Regions from separate parts of the Corynebacterium sp. H130 genome, predicted to be linked through region 2. Evidence: riboswitches for the same ligand, from Rfam matches in the RefSeq annotation. Region 2 holds a riboswitch; the other holds the start of a gene.
What was found. A riboswitch is a leader RNA that binds a small molecule or an ion and turns the genes downstream of it on or off. The one in region 2 is predicted to bind cyclic di-AMP.
Positions count from the first base shown of each region.

Region 1 (8,801 bases), on a different contig from region 2:
GATAAGGCCAAAAGACTCGAGCTTGGCCAGGCTAGCGACGATGTAAGCCTCCACCGGAGCTGCTACGCCATGAAAAGAGGTGCGTTCGTTAATGAGCTCCACCACTTCGGGGGCAGAAACAGGGGTAAACTCCCCGCCGAGCTCCGCCACGGACTCCATGACCAGAAGATCGGTGGTATTGAGCATCCGAAGCGCCCGGCTCACCGATGCCCGCAGTTGTAAACGCGCAGCTAACGGCCCAATTCCAGGTGGAAGTGGCAAGACCGTATCTGGACGCAACTGAAGCAAACCCGACAGTTGCTCGTCATTCAGCCCGGCGAGCCAGTCCCGGAATGAGGCCACTTCAGGCGACGGTGACGTTGGTTTTTTCATGATTCACCAAGTTTAACGTCTCTAGAAGTGACTTTTTTAGCTGAGGTTTGAAACAATAGACGCATGGCAAAAATCGAGAAGAAGAGCTACGTCGATCCGGGCTGGCCAGAGCACATCCCGGGTACCAACAGTCACCCTGTTACGGAAATGGTTTCCCGTCTCGCTGGCGCATCCAGCCCATTCGGTGACGAGACGCCATTCCCGCTGCCAGTGGAGAAGATTGGTTACGTCCACCCATACACCCGCATTAACAAGTAATTGTTAGCTTTTCGGCCCCGGTAGCTCTTCGGCTGCCGGGGCCTTTGCTTTTTGTGCCTCGATGGACCGCGAGTTTAGGACCCCGAGTTTCGGAGGGGATGAGGACAATTTGCCCGGTGCTCTCGCCGAAACTCGGGTTCCTAAACTCGGATTTTGCCCTTTTGCCACGGACGAAAAAGAGCGAGCCCGGGGTAGGGGGGGGCTCGCTCTAGCTTTAGCCGTCGAAACGCTTAGTGCGCCACGGCCTTTTCTACGCCAACACCGGTGAGGGAGCGGACTTCCATCTCGGCTCGCTTGAGTGGGAAGTTGTCAGGCTTACCGATCAGCGTGCCGATGATGCCAAGGATGAAGCCAGTTGGGATCGCAACGATAGACGGGTTGGTCAGCGGGAACCAGGCAAAGTCAGCGCTCGGGATCATGGAGGACGGTTCTCCGGAAACTGCTGGGGAGAAGATGATCAAGATGATCGAGGTCAGCAGTCCGCCGTAGATGGAGAACAGTGCGCCCGTGGTGTTGAACTTGCGCCAGTACAGCGAGTACAGGATGGTCGGAAGGTTCGCTGCCGCGGCGATGCCGAAGGCGAGGGCCACCAGGAAGGCGATGTTCTGTCCCATGGCGCCGATGCCCATGACAATCGCCAAGACTCCAATGACGACCACGGTGATGCGCGAGACGCGGACCTGCTCTTCTTCGGTGGCGTTGCCGTCGCGAAGCACAGAGTTGTAGATGTCGTGGGCGACGGATGCGGAGGCCGTGATGGCGAGGCCTGCGACAACGGCGAGGATCGTGGCGAACGCGACAGCGGAGATACATGCCATGAAAATCGTGCCACCAACCTTTGAGGAGAGCAGCAAGACTGCGGAGTTCGCGCCACCTGGAGCTGCGGAGATCTGCTCAGGGCCGACGAGTGCAGCTGCGCCGTAACCCATGACCACGGTCATCAGGAAGAACAGTGCCACGATGGCGGTGGTCCACACGATGGAACGGCGGGCTTCCTTCGCGGTAGGGACGGTGTAGAAACGCATCAGAACGTGTGGCAGACCCGAGGTTCCGAAGACGAGAGCCATACCGAGGGAGATGAAGTCCAACTTGGTCAGCTCGTTCTTGCCGTATTTGAGTCCTGGATTCAGGATCGCGTCGCCCTTTGGATGATTGGCGACAGCAGCCTCAAGCACCGCGTTGAAACCGCCTTTGACTGCGAAGAAAGTGAGCAGGGTGATGATGATGGAACCACCGACCAGGAGAACGGCCTTGATCATCTGCACGTACGTCGTGCCCTTCATGCCACCGACGAGGACGTAGACGATCATCAGCACACCCACGATGGCAACAACAATCGCCTGTGCTGCCTTGCCACTAATACCAAGCAACAGCGCGACAAGTCCGCCAGCGCCAGCCATCTGGGCGATGAGGTAGAAAAGGGAAATCGCGAGGGTGGAGATGGCTGCAGCCATGCGAACTGGCTTTTGCTGCAGGCGGAAGGACAGCACGTCGGCCATCGTGAATTTTCCGGTATTTCGCAGCGGCTCGGCCACGAGAACCATGGCAACCAGCAGCGCGATGAGGAAGGCAACGGAGTAGAGGAAGCCGTCGTAACCGCTCAGTGCGATAGCGCCAGTCACGCCCAGGAAGGCTGCTGCCGACAGGTAGTCGCCGGAAATTGCGAGGCCGTTTTGCCAACCAGAGAAGGATGCGCCGCCGGTATAGAAGTCAGAGCCCTTTTGGGAGGTCTGGCGGGTGGCGCGGACAACGATGCCCATCGTCACCACGATGAAGAGGACGAAGATGGAAATGTTGAGGATTGGGTTGCCGGTTGACACTGCTTCCGACGAGGCCAGGTTGTAAGACATTTAGACCACCGCGCTTTCGTGGGAGGAGTCGGTCATGGAATCACGCAGCGCTGCCGTAGCGGGGTCCAGCGTGTTGTCCGCAAAATGGACGTAAATCCACGTGACGAGGGCAGTTGTTGCGAACTGGGCCAGGCCGAGGACCATGCCAACATTGATCGCGCCGTACAGCTTCGTGGACACGAAATCATGGGCGTACGTAGCTGTGACGATGTAGAAGAGGAACCAAGCGAGGAACGCGAAAGACAGCGGAAAAGCGAACTTGCGGAACGTTCCACGAAGCTCACGGAACTGTTCGGACTCACTGACTGCGAGAAACTCTTCAGGAGTTGGGACTGCGGGTTTCATAATCACCTCGATTGCAAATGCGATGTCTGTCACCTTTGTGAAGATCATGTGTGACGCTACACACTAATTCAGTGTGATGTAAGTCTTTCGAGGTGATGGGTGTGATTTGAGGCAAAGTTCAGTATTTGCAACTTTGTGAAGATGTGGCTCAAAGTGATGTTTGTGAACCTTTTAAATCGGGTTGCGGGGGTGAAATTGTGCCCTGATGGGGTGGAAAAGTGGATCCGAAAGCTGTCAAATAACAAATCTGAAGGCTGGGGGGACTTTCGAGTTGTAGACGTAAATGGGGGTAGTGGAAAAATGAAAAATCCCCTAACCACTCCATGTGGTTAGGGGATAAAAGCTCTAAAGACTAGGAGCTGGTGACAACCTGGTTCAGGTCAAGGTTCATCAGAGCCTGTACATTGCCCTTGTTGGCGTTGTAGAAGTCAATGACGGCCTGTGGGGTAGCCATGCCGCGAGCGGAGAAGAAAGCGTTGATCTGCGCGAGCATTGGGTCCTGTGCTGGAGCTGGTGCAGGAGCAGCCTGCTCTGCTGGAGCGTCGTAAGCAACTGGAGCTGGTGCAGGAGCAACGTCGCGTGGGGTTGGTGCGGAGTTCAGGCCGAGGGAAGCGGAGCAGGCTGGCCATGCGCCCCAGCCCTGGCCGGCGAGAACGCGCTCGCCAACAGCGATCTGCTGCTCACGGGTTGCCATGTATGCGTATGGTGCGAATTCCTGTCCACCGTATGCGTTCCAGGTGGATGGGGAGAACTGCAGGCCGCCGTGGTAGCCGTTGCCGGTGTTGATGGCCCAGTTGCCGCCAGCTTCGCAGCCTGCGAGGCGATCCCAGTCGGAGTCAGATGCAGCGGAAGCGGTCGGGGCAAGCAGGGTAGCTGCAGCGCCGAAAGCGACGGTGGAAGCAGCGAACTTAGCCTTGAAAGATGCGGACTTAGCAGCGTGACGTGCCATGTGAATGTTGTTCCTCTCATATAACGCCTGCGAGGTTAGCTGTCGGGTTCGGACGGAGGAGCATGGTGTCCGGCCTCTGTGTAGAGGCTTCACCCCTAGGGAAAATCCCAAAGTTGGGTTCCCCGCCCCTGTCTGTGTATGAAATTTCGGTTTCAGGATGTTCAATTGCACTGACTTGTACTCATCGTCTCTCCGCTCAGACAGGGTTAGGCGAAAAACGAAAAGGCAACGAGTGCCGTGCTTGAGAAGTAACGGTACTTGTTTGTTGCTGAAGAGTCACGCTCCTGGGCTGGAAAAACGCTGACAATCTCATTTTGATAACGAACTGCCTGCGTAGCTGGGGTAAATTTCTCCTGTGAACTGCGTCACTTATTCGCTTTTGCTGGTAAGTATGATGTGAATGTGAAAAGAGTAGATAGGTGGGGAAATGCCCTCTGATCGCTACTTAGTTTGACCGCTGCGCTACAATCTAAGCTTTATCTTGACGTGCAGAAAAGGCGTGTCTCACATCCGCCTTCAAGCGTCCCTATATAAACAGGAGGTCCAATCATGCCAATTGGCAAAGTGAAGTGGTTTGATGTGGAGCGCGGTTTCGGATTCGTGTCGAACCCGGGTGACGAGGATGTGTACGTCAACAAGCAGGTGCTTCCAAAGGGAGTTACTGAGCTGCACCCTGGCCAGCGCATCGATTTCGATTTCGCTGCTGGACGTCGTGGCCCGCAGGCGCTGCGGGTGCGCGTGCTTGACGACGCCCCAGCCCGCAAGCCTCAGCACAAGTACAAGCCCGAGGAACTGGCGTCCATGATTTCCGACATGATGACCCTGCTGGAAACCTCCATCCAGGGTCCGCTGCTGGCTGGGCGCTACCCGGAGCGCAAGGAAGGGCGTCAGGTAGCAGAAATCCTTCGCGCTGTGGCGAAGGAATTGGACGCCTAAGAAGCGTTAACCGACCAAACCACGGTGTATGGCGTTTCCACGCCATTGGCATCGTGACCAATGAGAACCGTTGACACCTCGACCACAACCAAACGTGGTCGAGGTTCTCCGTCTGTAGACCCTGGTACTTCAACGCTCTTCATCTCATTGCCCTTGAAGTAATCCTGGGCATTTGCGACTGGATCGTCGTAAATCTTCAGCAGCGACCAGTCATGGTCATAGATTTCGCGCGGGACCTCGATCTTCAGCTTTTCATCTGCACCGATCTGGACACGCGGAACCTCGCCCTCAGGGCACTCCACTCCCGGCTCGCACACCATGTAAGGCTTAATCTCCTGGCCGTTGACCTTGATAGTCACGGTCTCTGGCTCAGGGCCTGGGCGGGAGTTCCACCAATTTTGGAAGGCGATAGAACCGGCGACTACGGCCACCACCGCCACAATCAAAACGAGGAACTGGATGAGGTTCTTCTTGCGCGTTGCTGACATGGAAAGTAATGCTAGTTAACTTTTCGGAACAAACCGAACTTCGTACACATCCGGCCACCTCTTTCCGGTGACATAGAACCGGTCGGTGCCTGGAATATGGGCAATTCCGTTGAGCACGTTGTTCGGATCTTTAGCAGCATTGTTGGGCAGGCCGGAGGCGTCGATATGTGCCTGCACCGCACCTTCGGGGCTGATCTTGACGATCTCCGCGGTCATGAAGCGGTTCGCGTAAATGGCACCGTCGGCGCACTCCAGCTCGTTGAGCTTGTCGACGCCCGTGGCCACGCGTCGCTTTTCCGCAAAGGTTTGTGCGTCCAAGACCCGTAACGTGTCGGTGCCGTCGGACAAGTAGAGGTCGTTGCCCAGCGCGCACAGCCCCCAACCTTCACCCGGGAAGGATGCTTGTTGGGTGACCTGCAGCGTCTGTGGATCGCGTTTGTAAGCGACCCCGTTCTTCCAGGTAAGTTGCCATACGGCGCCATCCACTTGAGCGATGCCTTCACCGAATTCATTGGGCGCGAGCCCGGCACTAGCGAGTTCTTTGCCGTCCAGGGTGCGTCGATAAATGCGGGACTCGCCGTACCAACCCGTGCCTACATACAACTCACTGGGGTTGGTGCGAGAGACTTCGAGCCCCTGGGTGAAAGTCGCGGGATTTCCCGGGTGAGTGGCCACAATTTCGGCAGTCAGATTCTGTGTTGACTGCTGCGGTGCCGGTTCACTTGAACACCCCACAGCGAGAGGACAAACAGCCACGACCCAGAACAACTTCGATCTCATAGCTATTCATTTTGCCTCATCGGACATAATGGTTGGGTGCCACAAAAGAAACAAGGACATCGAGGACCGCTGTTTGACGCTCGCGCCATCGGCATTGCTCGGCGTGCCCTAGCAGACATGGGGGAGGACGGCGTCGGCGATCACGTGGGAGTGACCGTGCTATCAAAAGACGCGGTCATGCACCATTTTGCTGCCGACGTGCCCGGCTACCGTGGCTGGGAATGGAACGTAGTGTTGGCATGCGCGCCGGGCTCACGCTTTGTCACCATCAACGAAGTTGCGCTCATGCCTGGCCGCGACGCCCTGCAGGCCCCTGATTGGGTGCCATACGAGGACCGCGTGCAACCCGGAGACCTCCAACCCGGCCTATACATCCCGCCACGCGCCGACGACGAGCGATTGGAAGAAACTCCGAACGGCCACAAACTCACCAAGAAAGGCCTGGACAGTGCGCTAGCTCGCTGGCGCGAGGCCTACGGCCCCACCACTGAGAGCGCGGAAAAGTCACCATTGCAGTGCACTACCTGCGCATTCTTCCTTCCGGTGGAGAACATCGGCAACTTCTTTGGAATTTGCAGTAACGAATTCTCCGACGACGGTCACATCGTGCACGCCACTTACGGATGCGGCGCCCACTCCGAAACTCCACCAGCGAAAAACCTGGCGAGCCAGGAGCACACGCCTTTCGACGACGAACAGTTCTAGAAATCTTTCCCCTCAAAAGATCGCGTTTCAAGCGTTTCCCCAGGACGCCCGGCCCAAATACGGGAAAGATTTCGGCTATACCGACTCCGCGAGCTCCCAGAGCCGGGCGTTAATCTCTTCTACCGGGTAGCTTTCGTCAGTGGTTCGCACTCCGGAAAAGGCGTTGAGCAGCCACAACGGCTGGCACAGGTCTTCTGGAGTGAGGAGATCGAGATCGATGTCCATTAGCTGTCGCACCGCAGCAAGAGTGGTCGAGTTCAACGCTCTTGGGTGGGCGGATGCGACTGGCTCGCCGTCGCGCCATACGATGAGCGCAGAAAACACACCCTCGACGAGCACGCCGGAGGAATCCATCAATATTCCTTCGTCGAAGCCCCGACGCTGAGACGCAGCTTGACGTTCATCTAGCCACGCCAAATCTGGCCCCTTTACCGTGGGATTCGTTCGGGCATCGAAGTGTGGCCTCGGGTCCACTGTGATCAGTGGCGAAAAGGGGCGGTCGGGGCGGAGAGTGACGGTGCCGGAGGCGTCGATAAGCGGGAAGAATGCGCCGGGGCCGGCGCTGCGCAGCTGGGCGTTGATCGCGGTGGGGTCGGTGATGTCCAACCGCTCATAGTGAGCCGTCAGGTTGCGCACGCGGCCGTCAACCATGCGAAAGCTTGTCACTCGCATTGTTGCCCCAGTGTGAGGAAGAAGGGCTGCATTTTGACCAGGACTTCGTCGTACTCGTCGTCTGCGTCGCTGAGGGCTGTGATGGCACCACCTGCACCGTAGGTCAGCATTCCGGCTTGATGAACAATGGTGCGGATCAGGATAGAGAAATCGGCGTCTCCGTTGGCGGAGACGTAACCCATGGCGCCGGAATAGAAACCGCGAGGCTCCTCTTCCAGCTCAGCGAGGATTTCCATTGACCGTTGCTTCGGTGCGCCCGTCATGGAGCCGCCTGGGAACGCCCGCTGGATGGCATCGAGAGCGGACACCTCAGGACGGAGCTGCCCGGAAATAGTTGAGATCATCTGATGCGCACGGGAAAAGGTGTACACCTTGCATAGCTCAGGCACCTCGATGGATCCTGGGACGCAGGAGCGCGCGAGATCATTTCGTAGCAAGTCCACAATCATTAGGTTTTCTGCGCGGTCTTTCACGCTGCTTGCGAGGTCGGCTACAAGGCGTGCGTCCTCCTCAACACTTTCGCCGCGACCGCGGGTTCCTTTGATCGGGCTGGCAGAAGCGACCCCACCGCGTATCTGCAAGAACCGCTCCGGTGAAGCGGAGAGAACGTCCACAGGGCCGAGGAAAAGCCCGGCCATGGGGGAGGGCGCGAGCTCGCGAAGCCTCAGATAGAGCGCCAATGGGTCCACCTCGCAGGAAGCGCTGGCAGAGGTGGTCAGGCATAGTTCGTAGGAATCGCCCGCTGCGATCGCCTCCTGGCAGTGAGCAATCAGGGTGGCGTAGTCCGCGCGAGAATGGCGCAACTGAATTTCTGCAGCGACGGGGGTGGGAAGCGGAACCTCCCGAAGCTTTGGCAGGGAAATTCGCTGACGCGACAAAAGATAGGCCTCGCCGTCGCAGACCTGGTACACGACCTCTGGGGCTAGCAGCATACTTCCCACCAACTCGCCCCCATCGATGCCACCGGTGGCCTCATAGGGGAGCACACCTAACGCGCCGGGAATGAAATCGAGCGGAGCCTCGCAGGAGTCATGGGACAACATGCCATGGGGAATCTCGTGTGGGGCAACCAATGTGTGGCCGGCTCCGATCAAATGCATGCCGTCGCCTGAGGCAGAATCGAGCCAGCACACCAGGGGATATTCTGCGCGCCACGTCGCGGCAAGCGCTGCTGGGTCAACAAGCTCGGCATGCTGCCGGTGCCAAGTGGGAATCGTGCCGGTGGCGTCGAGAAGCTGGCGCAGGAGCCGTTCGCCGTGCTCGGAACCGATGGACTCGGGGTGAAACTGCAGCCCCCACTGTGGCTTGTCGAGGCGGCGCAGGGCCATGATCGTGCCGTCTTCTGCGCGCGCTAGGACTTCGATCCCTTCAGGGTGGGTGACTTCGAGAGAGTGGTAGCGAATGACATCAAATGGTGACGGCAAGCCTGCGAAGATGCCGGTGCCG
Region 1 covers NZ_JBBHLA010000001.1:700,790-709,590, reverse strand. The annotation lists gene WG939_RS03510 (helicase-associated domain-containing protein) at 1-372, opposite strand, end outside; gene WG939_RS03505 (hypothetical protein) at 436-630, shown strand; gene WG939_RS03500 (solute symporter family protein) at 861-2,480, opposite strand; gene WG939_RS03495 (DUF485 domain-containing protein) at 2,481-2,873, opposite strand; gene WG939_RS03490 (resuscitation-promoting factor Rpf1 domain-containing protein) at 3,178-3,774, opposite strand; cyclic di-AMP (ydaO/yuaA leader) riboswitch at 3,783-3,942, opposite strand; gene WG939_RS03485 (cold-shock protein) at 4,324-4,710, shown strand; gene WG939_RS03480 (DUF2771 domain-containing protein) at 4,707-5,198, opposite strand; gene WG939_RS03475 (glutaminyl-peptide cyclotransferase) at 5,214-5,978, opposite strand; gene WG939_RS03470 (DUF3027 domain-containing protein) at 6,015-6,683, shown strand; gene WG939_RS03465 (aminotransferase class IV) at 6,759-7,355, opposite strand; gene WG939_RS03460 (chorismate-binding protein) at 7,346-8,801, opposite strand, start outside.
Region 1: another riboswitch for cyclic di-AMP. It lies ahead of WG939_RS03490 (resuscitation-promoting factor Rpf1 domain-containing protein); the one in region 2 lies ahead of WG939_RS09945 (C40 family peptidase).

Region 2 (8,801 bases):
CTAACTCCCGCAGCCGTTTCTCATAGCTGCCCTCCCCCACGATCACCAGCTGAGCATCCGGGAATCGCTGCAGAATTCGTGGCCACACTTTGAGCAACTGATCCTGCCCCTTGCGAGGAACCAGCCGAGCGATACATAGAACTACCGGGCCATCGTGGAGACCATAGGCCTGGCGTGGGCGTGCCGGAGGACGTCGATAAGCGCTGGCATCGACGCCGGACGGCAGGTGAACCCACATGGCCGCGGCCCCAAATGGGCGCTGGAGACGCCCCAGGGTGTAGTCCGAAATGTAGGTGACCGCGTCACAACGAGTACCGATGGAGCGAAGGACGCTGCGCCCTCCGGGGAACATCGACCAGCCCACTTCGTGGCCATGCGTGGATGCCACGACCCGGACGCCCGTCAAGGAATGCGCCAACAACGCGAGCGGAGCTGCGGATGGGAACCAGACGGTGTCGATGTTGTGCTCGGCGACCAGCTTCTTCATCTGTGCTGCGACATCTGGACTTGGCAGCATGATGCGGTGCGGATAGCGCACTACCTGGTAGCCAGCGTGCGCATCCCATGCCCGAGCCGCTTGAGCGTCTTGGGTAGAGGCAAAGACAACAATGTCTTCGGCCGGGAGCTGCGCGAGAAAATCACGCACATAAGACTGAATCCCGCCGATGGTCGGCGGGAAGTCATTAGTTACTACGAGAAGTTTAGGCATCAGCCATCATCGTAGTTAGTATCGGCGGGCTCCGTAGAACGGCATGGAATCCATGTTGACCACTTGGAGCGGAATGCCGTAGTCGGAGGCGTGCACGATCTTGCCGTCACCTGCGTAAATACCGACGTGGGTCGCGCCTGGGTAGAAACCAACGACGTCTCCCGGCTGCAGGTCTTCCTTGTTCACCGGCATACCACCAGCCATTTGTGCCTGGGAGGTACGAGGCAAAGTCTTGCCCTGTTGCGCGTAGGACCAGACCACGAGACCGGAGCAGTCAAAAACATCTGGGCCAGCTGCTCCCCAACCATATGGGGCGCCAATCTTGGTCATGGCAGCTTCCAGCGCCTTCATACCCTCGGCGTTGGTGGAGGTAATGCCCACAAGGCTGTGGGTTACCGGACCGTTCTTGTTCTCCCATGCCTGGCGAACCTCAGGCGGAAGCTCATCGATGCGCTTCTTGATCGCATCGATCTTGCCCTTGAGCTCCTCGTCCTTCTTCTCAAGATCCTTCTTCTTGGCGTTGAGCTCGTTTACGTGGAACTGAGCCTCAGCTTCCAGCTGAGCTGCCTCACTCAGCAAACGACCGGCCTCCGCAGACTTCTCCCGCTGCTCATCAAGCGCCGCCTGAGCCTTACGAACATATGCGGAAATGTATGCGGAACGGTCAATTGCGTTCTGAGGGCCATCGGCATTGATCACCGTCGTCAGAGGATCCACCATCGACCCGCGGTACTTGGACGCTGCCAGCTTATCGACGACTTCCTTAGCCTTCCGCTCGTCCTCGCGGGCACGGTTGCCAGCTTCCTGAGCAGCCCGAGCCTGTTCCTTGATCCGAGCGAGATCCTTTTCCTTGGCCTCAATATCGACCTGGAGCTGCTTGAATTCTTCGTTTTGGGCTTCAACCTGGGTCGAAGCTTCATCAAGTTCCTTCAGTAGACCGTCCAAGCCAGCAGGAGCTGGTGCGGTCGTCGGAGCTGGATCAGCCAGTGCAGTTGGCAAAACCTGTGCGGACAACGCAGAACTAGCGACAATAATGCAGCCAACGACTGCACGGGAAAGCGATGTAGATTTCACAGGTCAAAGAGCCTTTTCGATGTAAACTTCGAGGAAGTAGAATGCACTAACTCGTATTGATTTCTAAGCATACTTTAAGAATCAGCAATTGGCGAATGCTGTGGTAAAAACGAAAAAATCCAGCCGAACAATACTGTACCGGCTGGACTTTGGAAGAATAAATTAGAAACGCACTGCAGAGTGGTATGGCATGTAATCGAGTGGGTGCTCGGACAATGGCGTGCCCTCGTTCAGCGCGTGAATGATGGTGCCGTTACCGGTGTAGATACCAACGTGGGATGCGCCATCGTAGAAAGCGACAATGTCGCCAGCCTGAAGCTGATCACGAGAGACTGGGGTGCCCTGAGCAGCCTGAGCGAAAGAGGTGCGTGGGATCTGCTTGCCGACCTGAGCGTATGCCCAAGAGGTCAGACCGGAGCAGTCGAATGCGCTTGGGCCCGCTGCACCATAAACATATGGGGATCCAATCTTGGAACGCGCAGCATCGACAATTGCCTGACCGTTGGAGGCCTGTGGAGCAACTGCAGGGGCCGCAGCAGCGTTGACAGCGTTGTAGCTGACTACATCAGCCTGACCTGCGAGGGATGGGACCCACTGCTGTACGCCAGGAACGTTGGCAATGTTAGGCACGTTCTCAAGGCCAGCAACCTCGAAGGAAACGCCGGTGTTAGGCACGAAGACTTCAGCAGCCTGTGCTGGCTGAGCCATGGTTACTGCAGCGCCGAGAGCGACGGCAGATGCGGTTGCCTTGGTAGCAAATCGGGTGTTCTTACCCATGAATATTCTCCAAATCTTCCCTTGTGCCGGCCGGGTTAGCTGACGGATTAGGAAACGGAAGCTTCCTCTCCACGCTCTGCCTTTAGGAAAGGCTCTCGCAAGGAGTTCACCCCAGAACTAGGTGGTTCCCCGACTCGAACTTGCTGGCGCAACTTCGATTAGGCGTTATTTGAGTTTCTATTCCAGGTATCGGCCAATTGGATTGGCACGCCCCGTAATGTCTCGACAAGATTACGAAATCGCAACGGCAGATGTCCAACGCCACGCCCGGCTCACAGCTTGTTATCAGCTTGTTACATATGGCGTTACTTTTGTACATAACCCATAACGAATTGTGTCTACATCAACAGCCGATTCGAGCTAACCAGGGGTTTTGCGCAAGCTAGCACTAGCTGCCCAAAACGATAGAACCGCCCATTCTTCACTTCTTCACAAGCTTCAGAGTCCCTATGTGACCTTACTCACACACGTTTCCTGGCAGCCAAATCAGGCAACATCTATCACAGTGGCAACACTGTCGAGAACCGCAATTGAACCCTGATTCGCGGCAAAATCGACTTGCGATAGACGTGTAGAGGCCTGTCTTGCGCTCCCAAAGGCGCGCAGAGGCCCTCACCCTGGCTTCTGGATAGCGCTTAGCCCTGTAGACAAACTAAAGGGGCGGCCCCGTCCGGGAGCCGCCCCTTTATATATAGGGAGTCGCAGTCAGTTTGACTTAGAAGCCCTTGTCCTTATCCTCTGCGCGAATTGCATCCTGCAGATCCTCGAACATGCGGGTTTCTTCCTCGTGGTTCTCGTGCGCGAGAGCGTTCTTCTTAGCCACGATCTCATCGGAGTCGGACTTGAAGGCGGAACCGTGGCTGAGGGCATCAGCGAAGCCGAGCTCGTTCATCTGCTTTGGAACCTTAGCGCCTGCGTACGGCAGAGGGATTGGGTGTCCGTGCTCGTCCACTGGGCCCAGAGGCTGGTGAACCTCGATGAAGGAACCGTTGGAGAGCTGGTGGATAACACCGGTCTCGATACCGTGCTCCAGGACCTCACGGTCGGAGCGCTGCAGACCCAGGCAGATGCGGTAGGTGATGAAGTAGGTGATCGGAGGCAGGATGATCAGGCCGATACGACCAACCCAAGTCATCGCGTTCAGCGAGATCTGGAAGTGGTAAGCGAAGAGATCGTTACCACCGGAGAGGGTGAGCAAGAAGTAGAACGTCAGAGCCATGGCGCCCAGTGCGGTACGAACTGGGACGTCACGCGGACGCTGCAGCAGATTGTGGTGTGCGTCGTCGCCGGTCATCTTCTTCTCAATCCATGGGTAGGCGAAGAGAAGGACAACCAGAATACCGAGCATCACAGCTACCCAGAACACTGCTGGGATGGTGTAGTTACCCAGGTAGAGCTCCCATGCTGGCATGACACGAGCTGCACCGTCAGTCCACAGCATGTAGATGTCCGGCTGGGAACCAGCGGAAACCTGTGCTGGGTTGTATGGACCCAGGTTCCAGATGGCGTTAATGGTGGTAACACCGGCCATCAGTGCGAGGACACCGAAGGTGAACAGGCCGTAAGCTACGGACTTCACTGCGAACACTGGCAGGATTCGGACGCCAACAACGTTGTTCTCAGCGCGACCCGGCCCAGGGAACTGGGTGTGCTTCTGGTACCACACGATTGCGAGGTGAGCGGCGATCAGCGCGAGGATGATGCCTGGGATCAGCAACACGTGCAGGATGTAGAAGCGGTCCAGCATGAGATCGGATGGGAAGTCGCCACCGAAGATCGCCCAGTGCATCCAGGTGCCGATAATTGGCAGGGACACGACGATCGCGGACATGATTCGCAGGCCGACACCGGAGAGGAGGTCGTCAGGCAGGGAGTAACCCATGAAGCCTTCTGCCACGGACAGCAGCAGGAGGATGCAGCCGATGATCCAGTTTGCTTCACGTGGGCGTCGGAAAGCACCGGTGAAGAAGATACGCATCATGTGAACCATGATGGAGACTGCGAACATCAGTGCTGCCCAGTGGTGCAGCTGGCGGATGAACAGGCCACCGCGAACCTCGAAGGAGAGGTTCAGTGCGGTCTCGTAAGCGCGGGACATCTCCACACCGTTGAGTGGTGCGTAGGCGCCGTCGTAGATGACCTTGGTGATCGATGGATCGAAGAACAGGGTCAGGTAGATACCGGACAGCAGCAGGATGATGAAGCTGTACAGTGCGACTTCACCAAGCATGAAGGACCAGTGCGTTGGGAAGACCTTGTTGATCTGGGTACGAACCATTCCGGAGATGGTGTACCGGGAATCAATGTTATTGCCGATTTCAGCGAGTTTGTTGCTCATTATGACTTACGCTCCCAGAATGCAGGGCCGACAGGCTCAACGAAGTTGCCTGCAGCAACGAGGTAGCCCTCTTCGTCCACGGTGATTGGCAGCTGTGGCAGAGCACGGGCCGCCGGACCGAACAGTGGCTTGCCGTGGCGCAGAGCATCGAACTGCGACTGGTGGCAAGGGCAGAGAATACGGTTGGTCTGTGCTTCGTACAGGGAGGTTGGGCAACCGATGTGCGTACAAATCTTGGAGTACGCGTAGTAGTCGCCGTAGTGGAAGTCCTCCTGGCCTACGCGCTCGACAACCTTAGCGGCATCGGAGCTGCGGAGACGGATCAGCATGACGGCGTTGCGTGGGCCGTGGATGGAGTGCATGTGCATCTCGTACACGTCGCGCTTCTCGTCGTACTTGTCGCCGTCGTTGACGTCCTCTTCGTACAGTGGGAAGACGGTTTCCATTGCTGCAGCGGAGAGGTCCTCTGGGCGCATACGCACCAGGCGGGTAACGCCAACGGTGCTGTAGTGCTCGCCGTGCTTTTCAGCAATAGCGGAGGTGTCGCGACCGAGGTAAACCTTGGTTCCCTCGTTGGCCTTGGTCCAACCGGAGGTCCAAAGGGTGCCGTCGCCGAAGTAGTCCAGCGGGCCTTCCTTCTTCTTCCATGGGTTCTTGATCATGCCGCCGAGCGGGAAGATGATTGCGAGGCCAGCGAGTGCAGCGGAGGTAGCTGCCAGGCCCTTCAGCATCTTACGACGGCCGAGGGTGGAAGTCTCCCAGGAGTCGTTCAGCAGTGCAACGAGGGTCTGACGATCAACTTCGTCGGAAGGACCGTCGTGGCGACGCTGTACCGAGATCTCCTCAGGAATAAACTTCTTCTGGAAGAGTGCCAGTCCCATGCCGAGGCTCAGGATGGACAGGCCCATGGTCAGGCCGAGGAGTGGGGTGTACAGGGAGTAGACGCCGAGGCCTTCCTGGCCGTGACCCTTGTACTCCCATGGCCACCAGATGTAAACGGCCATGAACGCAAGAGCGAAGATTGCTGCGAGTGCGAACCAAATGGTAACGGTGCGCTCAGCACGCTTCTCTGCTGGATCGCCTTCAACTGGGAAGCGCTCCTTGCGGAAAGCGACGGTAACTTCGTCCAGCTCGGTGCCAAGGCGTGCGAGCTCTTCGTTGCTCATACCTGCCAGTTCCTTGGCAGTGTACTTCTTTACTTCGTTATTGCTCATGAGCGAGATCCAATCCACAGCGCAGCGCCGATAACCGCGGCGATACCAATAAGCCACATCAGCATGCCTTCAGCCACTGGGCCGAGGCCACCAAGTGCGTAGCCACCTGGGCTTGGGGTCTCCTTGGCGTTCTTGATGAAGGCGATGATGTCCTTCTTCTCTTCTTCCGTCAGCTGACGGTCAGAGAACTTAGGCATGTTCTGCGGGCCGGTGAGCATTGCCTGGTAGATTTCCTGCTCGTTTGCAGGATCCAGGTATGGTGCGTACTTACCGGAGGACAGTGCGCCACCACGACCGGTGAAGTTGTGGCAGGATGCACAGTTCAAACGGAACAGTTCGGAACCGCGTGCAACGTCTGCAGGGTCGATCTGGCCGTCGAAGTTCTTACCGCGGAGGGATTCCATAGCAATGGAACCGTCTTCGTTGCGGACGATCTCTGGGCCGCCACCGTTAGCGTTAACGTAGGCAGCGATTGCCAGGGTCTGGTGCTCGTTGTAACGAGCAGGCTTGCGGGCTGCCTGCGCTTCGTTGCGCAGCATTGGCATACGGCCGGAGTGAACCTGGAAGTACACTGCGCCTTCGCCCACACCGATCAGGGAAGGTCCACGACCTTCAACACCCTGGAGATTAACACCGTGACAGGTGACACAGGCGACGTCGTAGAGGTCCTTACCCTCTGCAACAAGTGCCTTGTCGTCAACATTTGCAGTGACTACCTGTGCGTCTGGCGTGAAAGCGGAGGCCAGGAAGCCTGCGCTCGTGAGGCCAAAGGTGAGCGCCAGGGCGCCGGCAAGAGTGCGACGTACCTTTCGGCGGCTCTTGGCCTTCTTAGCAGTGGTCGCGGCGTCGGCCACGATCCCCTGCTGCTCTTGGTTGGTATCCATCATTTCCCTTTTAGCTCGTGTTCGGAAAGTGAAGGGCTGTAGGCCGAACTGATCGGCCGTTACGGCCTACTGAATGAAGTAAATGGTGACAAACAGGCCGATCCACACAACGTCAACGAAGTGCCAGTAGTAGGACACTGCCATTGCTGCGGTTGCCTGTGCCGGGGTGAACTTGGACTTCGCGATACGAAGCATGACGACCACGAATGCAAGCACGCCTGCGAGGACGTGTGCGGCGTGGAAGCCAGTCGTAATGAAGAATGCAGAGCCGTAGACGGAGTTCTGGATGGTAAGTCCGTGCTCTACGAGGTGGTAGTACTCGTAAGCCTGGCCGATGAGGAAGATCGAACCCAAAAGGATCGTGATCGCGTACCACATACGGAGCTTAAAGACGTCACCTCGCTCTGCTGCGAAGACACCAGCCTGGGCCGTAAAAGAAGAAGACACCAGAATCACGGTGATAGTCAATGCGTAAGGAACGTTGAGGTGAGAAGTACCCCAGTCCCACGCTTCTCCCTGGCCGTTCGCGCGAGACACAAAGTACATCGCGAACATGCCAGCGAAGAACATCAATTCCTGAGACAGGAACACAATCGTGCCGACACTGACCATGTTTGGTCGGTTCAGTGTCAGGGCACGCTGTGGTGCTGCCATACCTGTATTTCCAACTGCGCTCGTCACGCGTTCTAGTATGCCGGTTATCGTCATCTAAGTCACTTTGTATCCCCCCGAAGATTCAACGCCGACGAATTTGTACCGCCATTGAGCAGCACAGATAAAAAGAGGAAATTTTAGTTACCCCCGCGGGAACTTTTAAAGCCACTATACGACACAGCCATTTTCCCAGGTCAGAAGCTTGATCCCCATTTTTGCCCTCCCCCAAGGGCATCGCTTCTGAACACTATATCGGAATTTTTCACGCGGTCCAGTTCTTTGATCAGTTCCCAGAAGAGATTCATCTCACATTACGCGGATGTCATTTTCCAATGTTTTACAACTTTGGGTTGACCCCCTCCCCTAACGCACGAAAAACGGCCCGTGAAAGGTCACGGGCCGTTTTTAGCGGAATTACCTTAGTGCTTTTCGCGAGGAATGCCGTACTGAAGGTTCAGCATGGTGCCGGACCAGATCAGGAGCATTGCACCGAAGGCGATCAGCCAGTAGTGCATGAAGACGATACCGAAGCCGAGGACTGCCACCGCGCCAGACATGACAGCTGGCCAAACGGAACCCGGGCTGAAGAAACCGAGCATGCCGGTGCCGTCTTCGATTTCTGCCTCTTCCCAGTCCTCAGGGAGCAGGTCCATGCGACGCTCAGTGAAGTGGAAGTAGCCACCAAGCATGAAGCAGAGGCCGGTTGCAAGAACGAGACCGGTGCCACCAGCCCACTCGATGCCTTGAATGTTGCCGCTGTCTGCAACGTGTGCAGTTGCGAGGAAGTAGATCACGGCCATGATGAGCATGAAGGTGCCCAGACCGTACATGATCTTTGCGCTAGATTTCATTGTTCTTGACGCCCCTTCTGATTACTTTGCAGTCGCGTTGAGATCGACGGTGTTCTCGCCATCGCGAGTGCCGAGACGATCGGACACGAATGGAGAGGTGGAGGTTGCGTAAGGCTCTTCACCGATGGACTTGAGAGCCTCGGAGTTTGGAGCGGTTGGGTTCTCGTTGCGGAACTTCATGTAGTCCTTGAACTTCTCTGGAGAGACAACGCGGATCTCGAAGTTCATCATAGCGTGGTAGGTACCACACATTTCAGCACAGCGACCAACGAATGCGCCTTCCTTTTCGATCTTCTCTAC
Region 2 covers NZ_JBBHLA010000005.1:12,127-20,927, reverse strand. The annotation lists gene WG939_RS09955 (glycosyltransferase family 4 protein) at 1-709, opposite strand, end outside; gene WG939_RS09950 (C40 family peptidase) at 725-1,783, opposite strand; gene WG939_RS09945 (C40 family peptidase) at 1,946-2,560, opposite strand; cyclic di-AMP (ydaO/yuaA leader) riboswitch at 2,572-2,735, opposite strand; gene qcrB (cytochrome bc1 complex cytochrome b subunit) at 3,276-4,898, opposite strand; gene qcrA (cytochrome bc1 complex Rieske iron-sulfur subunit) at 4,898-6,112, opposite strand; gene qcrC (cytochrome bc1 complex diheme cytochrome c subunit) at 6,109-6,999, opposite strand; gene ctaE (aa3-type cytochrome oxidase subunit III) at 7,063-7,677, opposite strand; gene ctaF (aa3-type cytochrome oxidase subunit IV) at 8,070-8,501, opposite strand; gene ctaC (aa3-type cytochrome oxidase subunit II) at 8,523-8,801, opposite strand, start outside.